DNA from 2 places in the Paenibacillus sp. FSL R5-0744 genome. Region 1 is predicted to be linked to the other one. Evidence: a T-box and tRNA genes for the amino acid it is inferred to sense, from the RefSeq annotation. Region 1 holds a T-box; the other holds one or more tRNA genes.

What was found. A T-box is a leader RNA that pairs with one kind of tRNA and senses whether it is charged. The one in region 1 lies ahead of argS (arginine--tRNA ligase), so its partner is inferred to be a tRNA-Arg.
Region 2: it encodes a tRNA-Arg, which carries the amino acid that the T-box ahead of argS (arginine--tRNA ligase) is inferred to sense. The anticodon was not compared.

What each region holds. Positions count from the first base shown of each region.
Region 1 is NZ_CP150228.1:5,537,919-5,543,933, forward strand. Features, by position in the region: gene MKY19_RS24495 (collagen-like protein) at 1-1,811, opposite strand, end outside; gene MKY19_RS24500 (hypothetical protein) at 1,826-2,185, opposite strand; T-box leader at 2,466-2,682, shown strand; gene argS (arginine--tRNA ligase) at 2,723-4,588, shown strand; gene MKY19_RS24510 (cellobiose phosphorylase) at 4,643-6,015, opposite strand, start outside.
Region 2 is NZ_CP150228.1:182,715-188,729, forward strand. Features, by position in the region: gene MKY19_RS00895 (DUF4163 domain-containing protein) at 119-1,219, shown strand; gene MKY19_RS00900 (GDSL-type esterase/lipase family protein) at 1,329-1,967, shown strand; gene clpP (ATP-dependent Clp endopeptidase proteolytic subunit ClpP) at 2,063-2,659, opposite strand; tRNA gene MKY19_RS00910 (tRNA-Arg) at 2,853-2,927, opposite strand; gene MKY19_RS00915 (sugar-binding domain-containing protein) at 3,263-4,315, shown strand; gene gap (type I glyceraldehyde-3-phosphate dehydrogenase) at 4,418-5,428, shown strand; gene MKY19_RS00925 (phosphoglycerate kinase) at 5,545-6,015, shown strand, end outside.

The sequences.
Region 1 (6,015 bases):
CCAGCTGCCCCTGTTGCTCCAGTCACTCCGTCCGCTCCCGTTGCTCCAGTCACACCTGCCGCTCCGGTTGCTCCTGTTACACCTGCCGCTCCCGTCGCTCCAGTCACCCCGTCGGCTCCTGTTGCACCAGTCGCTCCAACTGCTCCGGTTGCTCCGGTCACTCCAGCTGCCCCTGTTGCTCCAGTCACTCCGTCGGCTCCCGTTGCTCCAGTTACACCTGCCGCTCCAGTTGCCCCAGTCACACCAGCTGCCCCTGTTGCTCCAGTGGCTCCAGCCGCTCCCGTTGCTCCAGTCACTCCGTCCGCTCCCGTTGCTCCAGTCACACCGTCGGCTCCTGTTGCTCCAGTCGCTCCAACTGCTCCTGTTGCTCCAGTCGCTCCAGCTGCTCCCGTTGCTCCGGTCACTCCATCGGCTCCTGTTGCTCCGGTCACTCCAGCCGCTCCCGTTGCTCCAGTCACACCTGCCGCTCCTGTTGCTCCAGTTACACCTGCCGTTCCAGTCGCTCCAGTCACCCCGTCGGCTCCCGTTGCTCCAGTCACACCTGCCGCTCCTGTTGCTCCAGTTACACCTGCCGCTCCCGTCGCTCCAGTCACCCCGTCGGCTCCTGTTGCACCAGTCGCTCCGTCGGCTCCCGTTGCTCCAGTTACACCTGCCGCTCCAGTTGCCCCAGTCACTCCAGCTGCCCCTGTTGCTCCAGTGGCTCCAGCCGCTCCCGTTGCTCCAGTTACACCTGCCGCTCCTGTTGCTCCAGTCACTCCATCTGCTCCTGTTGCTCCAGTCACTCCGTCGGCTCCCGTTGCTCCTGTTACACCTACCGCTCCTGTTGCTCCAGTCGCTCCGTCTGCCCCTGTTGCTCCAGTCGCTCCAACTGCTCCCGTTGCTCCGGTCACTCCATCCGCTCCCGTTGCTCCGGTCACTCCAGCCGCTCCTGTTGCACCAGTCGCTCCCGTTGCTCCTGTTGCTCCCGTTGCCCCAGTAACTCCATCGGCTCCTGTTGCTCCATCTGCTCCTGTTGCCCCGGTCGCTCCTCCGGGCGCTCCTGTTGCTCCGGTCGCTCCATCTGCTCCCGTTGCTCCTGTTGCTCCAGTCGCTCCCGTTGCTCCTGTCGCTCCGTCTGCTCCGTCTGCTCCCGTTGCTCCAGTTGCTCCTGTTGCTCCTGTCGCTCCGTCTGCTCCGTCTGCTCCCGTTGCTCCTGTTGCTCCAGTCGCTCCCGTTGCTCCTGTCGCTCCGTCTGCTCCATCTGCTCCTGTTGCTCCAGTCGCTCCCGTTGCTCCTGTCGCTCCGTCTGCTCCATCTGCTCCTGTTGCTCCTGTCGCTCCGTCTGCTCCGTCTGCTCCCGTTGCTCCTGTTGCTCCGTCTGCTCCTGTTGCTCCAGTCGCTCCGTCGGCTCCCGTTGCTCCAGTTGCTCCTGTTGCTCCAGTCGCTCCACCTGCTCCTGTTGCCCCAGTTACCCCTACCGTTGCTCCGAGTAATTCAGAATGGACTAGTCGGTGAGCACCCACAATTTGACCCACACTATTTTTTCCCCAGACTGAAATTTGAATTGGATCATCTACTAGGCTTAAAGTCGTAAAAATAAATTCAAATGCATCAAAATCCGCATAATAATCTGTTGTTACAACTTGATCAGGCATAACATTAACAAGCTGACTAACATACATGGTTCTTGTCCCATTCATATAATATCCTTGAACGAGAACCGTAGAAGAAACAACGTCACTTCGGTTATCGATTTTGATCGTAACATGTTGAGTAGGTCGTATACCTCCCACCATGGTATTATCTATCGGCCCAGTAGATAAATAGCTCAATTCTCAACACTCCTTTAGATTATTCCTACATGTTTTTCCCACGCTACTATACGATGAGGTTCTACTAATTCCCCTGAAGCCTGTTTTCCCCAGACCGAGATCCCTACCTCTGCTTCAACAACTTCTAATGTCGTAAACTCAAATTCAAATGCATCTAAATCTGCAAAATAGTTCCTAGTTAGAACTTGGTTAGGTGCGAGATTAATCATTTCATTCACATACATCGATCTTGACCCATTTAGCAAAAATCCCTGAATAACAAGATTATATGGATTAAGAGAATCACGATTAACTACTTTTACTGTTACGATTTGTGTCTGTCTGACCCCTAGAATTGGACTATTATCTATAGGTCCGGTTGAGAATAAAGCCATCTTTTTCACTCCTCTCTTCTGCTGCAGTTTGAAAAATAAAAAAACTATAAAACTAGTAACATGGTTCATAATTAATAGCTCTATATAGTAATATTCTGTATTCAAAGTTAATGTGTGGACATTTATGCAAAGGAATTGCCACTCAAAAAAAAGACAACCTTCTATTCTTTGAATTTGTAATCTACTAATCGGACAATCTTAAACTCAAGCATTTTCTACGTATTCTAACTAACACCCTATTGCTTTTTTCGAAATATTCGTTATACTGGTAAAAATTATTCAAGCATCGATGAGCGGGAGAGTAGTTAACGTGTTCTAGTCCTCAGCGAGCCGGGTAAGTGCAAGCCGGTACAGATCACCTAATGAAGCGCACCCGTGAGATGGACTTCTGAACCTAAGTAGGAAGTCCCGGCTAAAGACCGTTATCCTGTAAGGTGGCTAAACATCTGTTTAGCAACGAGAGTGGTACCGCGAGCGCTAAAGCCCTCGTCTCTTTTGAGACGAGGGCTTTTTTGTATTTTCAAAGGAGGGTATAAAATGTTAAGTCAAATCATCAAAAACAGCATTGAACAAAGTGTAAAAAAAGTATTCCACACCTTAGAAGTTGCCTACCCAAAAGATGTTGCAATTCTGATCGAACAGCCAGCTAATCTAGAGCATGGTGATTATTCCTGCAATATTGCTATGCAGCTAGCCAAACTCCTGCGTAAATCCCCTCTCGTCATAGCAGAGTTAGTAAAAGCAGAAATCAAATTACAAGAGAGTTACACGGGTCTTTTACAAAAAGTCGAAGTAGCTGCTCCTGGATTTATTAATTTGTATATGAATTGGCAGGTGTGGGCTAAACATTCCTTTGATCTGCCTAACAGCACAAGGGAAAAGGTCATCATCGAGCACACTTCAATCAATCCAAATAAAGCTGCTCATGTAGGTCATCTGAGAAATGCCTGCATCGGCGATGCGCTGGTCAGAATCATGAAAAGAACCGGACATAACGTAGAGGTCCATAACTACGTGGATGATCTGGGCAACCAGCTGGCAGATACAGTCGTTGGTTTATTAAATGTACCCTTGGAAGGGGATCATCAACGTTTCGGTGATTATTGCTGGGATCTATATGCCAAAGTGAACAAAGAATACGCACGGAATCCAGAGATCACTCACAAGCGCACGGATATGCTGCATGCCCTTGAAAAGGGTGATGGTAATGAGGCGTGGCTAGGCAACTTAGTTGCTGAACGTATTGTGAGAGAACATGTATCGGAAATGAAGCGTTTTGGTATTCACTATGACCTGCTGGTGTGGGAGAGTAATATTTTAAAAGAGGGCTTCTGGACAGCCGCATCTGAGCTATTGAAGCAAACGGCAGTTTTTGTACAGGAGACTGAAGGCAAACTTGCGGGCTGCTGGGTGCTAAAGCAAGGGACAGAGGTTAGCAGTGGAGCGGATTCAGAGGATCATCAGATGGATAAGGTGCTTGTGCGTTCGAATGGGATTTTGACGTACACAGCCAAAGACATTGCTTATCATCTCTGGAAATTCGGTCTACTAACCAAAGATTTCACCTACAGTGAATTCTCGTCTGGTTTATGGACCACAGGATTAACTGGAACCCATGAGCCCTATGGACATGCCAACCGTGTTATTAATGTGATCGATTATAGACAGGAATATCCGCAACAAATGGTTAAGCAGGCTTTAGGAGCACTAGGATATAACGAACAGGCTGAGAAGCTCCATCATGTAAGTTATGGCGTTGTTTCTCTTAGTCCGGCCTCTGCTGCTGAGCTGGGGATAGATATTTCAGAAGGAAAATCTTCTTATGCCATGTCCGGACGCCAAGGAATCGGCGTTAAGGTGAGCGATTTAGTAAAGCTTATGGAACAGAACATAGAACATTCACGCTCCGATAAAGAGGGTCTTTCCAGCCACATCGTTGCAGCTGCTGCTATTCGTTATTATCTGCTGCGGTTTAATCTGGGAACGGAAATCGTGTTTGATTTCAAACAGGCTACCGAAATATCCGGCAATACCGGGGTTTATCTGATGTACACCTATGCGCGTGCTAGCAGTGTTTTGGGCAAATCAACAACCCCATTAATTACAGATGCCTCAAAGCTTCAATTTCCACTCGAAATGGAAAAAGCAGAGCTCGCTTTGCTGAGACAGCTTGGCGTCTGGCAAGAGACATTGTATTCTGCCAGCATAGAATTAATGCCGAATATACTCTGCACGTATGCGCATACCTTAGCCACACTTTTCAATAACTTCTATTCTATATGTCCGATTTTAAAAGGTGCGGAGGACACCATCGCGTTCCGCCTCTGGCTCACTTCGAGATTTAAGGACACTTTAGGTGATGTGCTAGAGGTTCTTGGGTTACCGACACCGAGCCGTATGTAGTACAAAAAGGGCAATCTCCACGCTTATCGCGGAGATTGCCCTTCTTTTATTATCTTACTTATAAATGTCTATCACATTTCCAGCTTCTACGCAGAGACGATCAAAGTCCTCACGTTTGATACGCATACCACCACTACGGTAGCGATTAAGCGTACCTTCGGCTTGAACTTCTGTACCGTTAACAGTAATCCGACTGTTATCAGAGCCCGTAAGGTGATAAATAAAGTCTACCTTAGTGCCTGCATATTCAAAGCTAAAGCGCATTCCGTCCAGCGACTCCGGCAGAATTGGATCGACGATTAAATCTCCACCTTCCGTACGGATCCCCAGTGCATTCGAGATCAACTGGTTCATGTAGATCCCAGGACCGCTTGAATAGATTCTCCAGCCACCTTTAACCGCTACGTCACCATTACGCAGTTTATCGAAATTCTCCTGCGCCTCGTAACGGGTGTTAAATTTACCATCCGAGCTACTGAAATAAGAGTTAGCCTGACGTAGTTCAGCGTTTGGCACCACGTCGCGGATTCCGATCGGATTGATCGCCGCTAGGCCATTCCAGACCTGATCGGTTTTCCCTAGCTTAGCCATAGCTTCTACATAACGGATGTGTGCATGTACATATTGAAGTCCAATTTCCCGACCAAAGTTAGAAGCTTGCTCCGCACGTTTGAAATGGGTGCTTACGCCGCCAACATATTGAGCTGGACGGTTCATCAGACGAACGCCATCTGGACAGAACAGTTTATCCTGGATTACTTCATAGTGGGCTTCGGCTTGTTCTGGTGTAAGCAGCTCACTGATCATACTGCGCGTCATTGGCAGCAGACGGTATTGGATCCCTGTTTCCGTATCACTTGGATGTACCATAAGCTTCACTTGCTCTGGGTCCTCCATATACAAGAAGCCTGGAATTACCTCAGATTGAAGCATATGTGTGTTGAAATCCTCACGGATTCCCTCCACCATCGCTTTCAGCTCTTCCGAACCTGCTGGATCAACTTTATGAAGCACTTCTGAGAACTGATTCAATGTCTGATAGGTAAGCGCCACTGTCCAGCTGCTAACCATGTACTGCTTCAGCTGTGGATTAGCCGGTTGGAGTGTATCATCCCAGTCACCATCACCGTAAGAAGACAAATGCGTGTCATGCAGGAAGTGATTCTTAATATAAGCAACTTCCTTCCGTGCATGATCCAGCAGCGTCGCTTTTTCCTCTGTAAAATCAAAGCTATGCTTACGAGTATAAGGCACAGTCGCTTGCAAAATACTGTAGTCTTGCGTTACCGCCAAATAGTCTCCAAGCACTTTGAGTGGCCATACGATAATATCTCCGTGGCTCTCCTCTTGCTGAATCTTCGTATATTTATCAAACATGAACCACTGTGGCCAGTTACCATCATCTTCATATTGATGAGCATACAGGG
Region 2 (6,015 bases), 1.5 Mb from region 1:
AGATGATTGCAGAGAGGAGAGGTGATCTTCCACTAGTAATAGTGGGGGGCGCCTCTTTTTTTTTGTGTAAATTCTCCAAGATTAGGTTTAATAAACTGGAAAGGAGTGGGAAAATTAGATGGTGAATATTTCAAAAGAAACAGTACGCAAATGGGGCATAGGTTTGATGTCGGCTGGATTATTGCTTGGTGGAGGATTGCTGCCCAGTGATACGGGTCATGCAGCTTCTGATCAGACGAAGAGCAAGGCTATTGCTACAAGTATAGTTTTAAAGGCGAACGGGGTGATTTCACAGCAGACAGGTATTCTGCAGGAAGGGAAGGTCTGGATTCCGATTACCTTTATGCGTGATGTGCTGCAATTACCTCTAACTTATGATAAAAAAGAAAATGCATACACGATCGGAAAGGGAACGACTAAGGCCAAGTTGCTGTTATCTAGCTATGGTACTTCAATTTGGGTGAACAATTATTACATTCGAGAGTATGAAGGAAAGCTAATAAACAATCGGCTCTATGTTCCATCAGGTCTGTTAAATGATTATTTAGGCTATAAAGTGGATTGGAGTCGGGGCTCTAGTAGGTTGAATGTGGTGAATAGATCACAGAATGCGTTGATAGTAACCACAGAGACCTATGCTAAGGATCGAAAAGAGGCTTTGATCCAGCTTGATTATCCGAAGTTTAGTGGATTAAGCAATTCCAATGCACAGCAGGCCATGAATGATATTTTGAAAGAAAGTGCCATGAAATTTGCTGCAAACGCAGAGAAGGATATCTCGAATCGATCCGGGTCAGAGCCTAAGTATACCTATGATATAGAATATATGGTGACCTACAATCAGGATGGTGTGATCAGCTTAGTGATGTCACAGTATAGCGATACGGGCGGCGCTCATGGTATGACCAATCGGGAGGCGTTTACCTTTTCGCTCAAGGATGGCAAACGTCTACTGTTGGGCGACCTGTTCGGAGCTAACCCAAACTACAAAAAAGAGTTGAATGCTAAGTTGAACAAGCTAGTAAAAGCGGAGGAAAGTTATTTGGGAGGATTCAACGGATTGAATACGGAAAAGTATTTTTATCTGAAGGATGATCAGGTCGTTCTGTTCTTCCAATTGTATGAATACACAGCTTATGCTGCGGGGTTCCCGGAATATCCCTTTACTTTCAAAGAACTGTTGCCGGAAGGCGGTAGCCCATTTACTGCTGTAAAATAAATAGAGAAGTCGTAACCGCTAGTGTCACCACTGGACATCTCCCCCTTACCAAAATGACCTCGAATTCATATGCTAAATGGAGTAACTAGTTTATGAACGGGGGAGAGCTATGAGCTATCAATACACTGCAATTGGCGATTCCTTGACGACTGGATTTGGCGCTCTGCCAGGTAACGGTTTTGTACCGGTGTACCGTAGAATGGCGGAAGGGAGACTGCGTTCTAATGTAGCCTCTACGAATTTGGGCGTGAATGGATTGACTACTTCTGAACTGGAACAGCGGCTACGGGGGAGTGCGATGACTCGCGAAGCCATTCGAGCAGCCGACATCATCACTCTATCCATCGGTGGCAACGATTTAATCCATGCTGCGAAGGCTGCAGCTAGACAACCTGAAAATTTATCTAAAGAGCTGCGAAGATCATTGCAAGAATGCAAACAAAATTTTGCTGCAATTATGAGTATCCTCTTCCAATTGAAGACGGGAACGCGTAGACCTTTTATCATTCGGATTGTGGGACTGTATAATCCTTATCCTCAGGTAGTGGGTGCTACAGAGTGGGTGCGGCAGTTTAACCGCTATGCCTCACAGTACAGTAGCCGAGTATGTGGGTTTGCTTCTATCTATAGTGAGTTTGCAGGAAATGAGAGAGGGCTATTATCGATTGACCACTTACATCCGAATGGCCGAGGCTACCGTGTGATTGCTGAGAAACTCGATGCGCTTGGATATGGCGGTTTGATTTAATTGAGATTCGTATGAAGTGATGGTCTGAAAAGTAAAGAGGCTGTGCGCTAACCATCAAGTGGATAGGGCACAGCCTCTTTGTGTTGTTTTATAGCTTACACACCGCTAGGCAGTGTTTTCTCGATGACTTTATCAACGATACCGTAAGTTGCCGCATCTGCAGCAGTCATGAAGTAATCACGATCTGTATCCTTCTCAATACGTTCTAGCGGTTGACCCGTACGTTCTGCAAGAATACGATTCAACTTATCACGCAATTTGAGGATACGGCGGGCACGGATTTCGATATCCGTTGCTTGACCTTGAGCACCACCCAGAGGTTGGTGAATCATGATCTCACTGTTAGGCAGTGCGAAGCGTTTGCCTTTAGCGCCAGCGTTAAGTAGGAAAGCTCCCATAGAAGCTGCCATACCCACACAGATGGTGGAAACGTCCGGTTTAATGTACTGCATTGTATCAAAAATAGCCATACCTGCAGTAATGGAACCGCCTGGGCTATTCACATAAAGGTGAATGTCCTTCTCCGGATCTTCGGCAGCCAAGAACAGCATTTGTGCGATGATAGAATTGGCTACCACGTCATTAACCTCCGTTCCAAGGAAAATGATGCGGTCCTTCAGCAGGCGGGAATAGATGTCATAAGCGCGCTCACCGCGGTTGCTCTGTTCTACTACCATAGGAATATAACTCACGTGGAAAACCTCCTTGATATTGGTTCTTCAAATGTATTCATTTTTACTCTTGCCGTATTACCCACATGATAAACAAATTCAAACAAAAAGTCAAAGAAAGTCAAACTTATATTCAAAAAAAAGAGCCGACACGCGGCTCTTTGGTTAAGTAGTAGTATAGGCACTACTAAATTATGTACAAAAGTGAAATTAATGGCGCGCCCGCCAAGAATCGAACTTGGATCTCAGGCTTCGGAGGCCTACGTCATATCCATTGGACCACGGGCGCAACAAAAATGATTATAATACAATTTCTGTGCAAATGCAATGAATTAATAATACTGTACACAGGCTCTATCCATAGTCTTCAAGGTGGACAAGCGTACATTGTGTTTCAATCAGCGAAAGAATCTGGATTGTTAATGACAGGTTTTTTGGAGCTGAATCTCTTTCCCAATCCTATAAATGTATAAGAAGACAAGCGCTTGAGAATTCTACTCTCGGAAGACTTGCACTTCGAGCAATATTTGGTTAGAATATGAGTGGGACTTAAAAAGTTTACCCGGGACATTTTGAGACCATGAACAAGGGAATAGAGGAAGACGAAGTTGCAGGAGTGAAAGTATGCGTAATTTATTAGATATCCAAAAGCAGCTTCTGCCTGATCTCATGGAAACCCTTAAGAGACGGTACACGATTCTTCATCAGATCATGCTGTCCGATATAATTGGGCGCAGAACGCTTGCCGCTTCACTTGATATGACTGAGCGGGTACTGCGTGCCGAGACGGATCTTCTGAAATCGCAAGGGCTCATTGAGATCGAGAGCGTTGGCATGCGCATTAGCGCTGCTGGGCGTAGACTGCTTGATTTGCTAGAGCCGGTCGTTAAGAGCCTGTTTGGTCTGGATGAGCTGGAAGAGAAAATTCGGGCAACGTACGGTCTGGATAAAGTTATTGTGGTGCCGGGTGATTGTGAGTCATCGCCGTTCACCAAACGTGAGCTTGGCCGAGCGGGTGCAAAAGCGCTGCTCAGTGTACTTCGTACAGATGATATAGTTGCTGTCACAGGTGGATCAACGCTTGCCGATATGGCTGATCAACTGACACCGCCGTTATCCCTTTCCTATAAGAACGCTTGGTTTGTTCCGGCGCGTGGTGGATTAGGAGAGAGTATGGAGATTCAAGCCAATACGATTGCCTCAACAATGGCAAAGCGGGTAGGAGCGAATTACCGGTTGCTGCATGTACCTGATTTACTTAGTGGGGATGCCTACCAGTCACTAGCACTTGACTCTAATATTGGAGAGATTGTACAAATCATCCGCAGTTCGCGTATTATTGTACATGGGATTGGGGATGCCATTGAAATGACTCGCCGCCGCAAGCTGGATGAGGCAACTGTCTCAGAAATCCAGGGTGAGGGAGCCGTGGCTGAATCCTTTGGGTATTACTTTAACGAAGATGGTCAGGTTGTCCATACGATGCTTACGATGGGACTACGTCTAGAAGATATTGTTCGGACGGAGACAGTCATCGGTATTGCTGGAGGCAAACCAAAGGCCAAAGCCATTCATGCCATGCTGCGTTTCGGGCAGGAGAATATACTCGTCACCGACGAGGCTGCTGCTGTGGAAATCGGCAAGGAAATTGATAATCAGTTACAGATATCCTCGTAACTCACTAGAGCATATATCTTGTATCATACTTAACATTGTTGTCATGACAGGCTTCACGGTCTGTTTTGAATAAATAAAACGAATTCTAGGAGGAACTATTCAATGAGTGTAAAAGTTGGAATTAACGGATTTGGACGTATTGGACGCCTTGCTTTCCGCCGTATTCAAAATGTAGAAGGTATCGAAGTGGTAGCAATCAACGACTTGACTGACGCTAAGATGCTTGCTCATTTGCTTAAATATGATACAACTCAAGGTAAATTCCAAGGTGATGTTGAAGTGCATGATGGCTTCTTCAAAGTCAATGGCAAAGAAGTTAAGGTTCTTGCTAACCGCAACCCTGAAGAATTGCCATGGGGCGACCTAGGCGTTGATATCGTACTTGAGTGCACAGGTTTCTTCACAACTAAAGAAGCAGCTGAAAAACACTTGAAAGGTGGAGCTAAGAAAGTAGTTATCTCCGCTCCAGCTACTGGCGACATGAAAACTGTCGTTTACAACGTTAACGATGACATTCTTGATGGTACTGAGACTGTTATTTCCGGCGCATCTTGCACAACGAACTGCCTAGCTCCAATGGCAAAAGTATTGAACGACAAGTTCGGTATCGTTGAAGGCTTGATGACTACAATTCACGCTTACACTGGTGACCAAAACACTTTGGATGCTCCACACGCTAAAGGTGACTTCAGACGCGCTCGTGCAGCAGCTGAGAACATCATTCCTAACACTACTGGTGCTGCTAAAGCAATCGGTCTTGTTATTCCAGAACTTAAAGGTAAATTGGATGGCGCGGCTCAACGTGTTCCAGTTGCAACTGGTTCCCTGACTGAGCTTGTAACTGTTCTTGATAAGAGCGTTACTGTTGAAGAAATCAACGCAGCAATGAAAGCAGCTTCCGATCCAGACACTTATGGTTACACTGAAGATGAAATCGTATCTTCCGATATCAAAGGTATGACTTTCGGATCCCTGTTCGATGCTACACAAACTAAAGTATTGACTGTTGGCGACAAACAACTCGTTAAGACTGTTGCTTGGTATGACAATGAAATGTCCTACACTGCACAATTGGTTCGTACTTTGGAGAAATTCGCTAAAATCGCTAAGTAATTGACTTGATATAAGTAACATCTATAGAGCGGAAACAGAAGTTCCTTGTTTCCGCTCTTTCTAAATGTATTTCTTGTTTCCTGCTAGAAACAACTTTGGGTGTGGAGGAATTAATCATGAACAAAAAGAGCGTCCGTGATGTAGAAGTAAAGGGTAAACGCGTATTTGTACGCGTGGATTTCAACGTACCTGTAGAAGACGGTAAGATTACTGATGATACTCGTATTCGCGAAACCCTTCCTACCATTAAATATTTGATTGAGAACGGTGCAAAGATCATTCTTGCGAGTCACATGGGTCGTCCTAAAGGTCAATTCGTAGATTCCATGCGTTTGACTACTGCTGCTGAACGTCTGTCCGAGCTTCTCGGCAAACCAGTAGCTAAAGCTGACGAAGCTGTTGGCGAAGCTGTCAAAGCAAAAATTGCTGAGCTAGGCGAAGGCGACGTACTTGTACTTGAGAATGTTCGTTTCTACCCAGGCGAAGAAAAGAACGATCCTGAATTGGCTAAACAATTCGCTGAACTGGCTGATTTGTTCGTCAATGATGCGTTTGGCGCGGCTCACCGTGCACATGCATCGACAGAA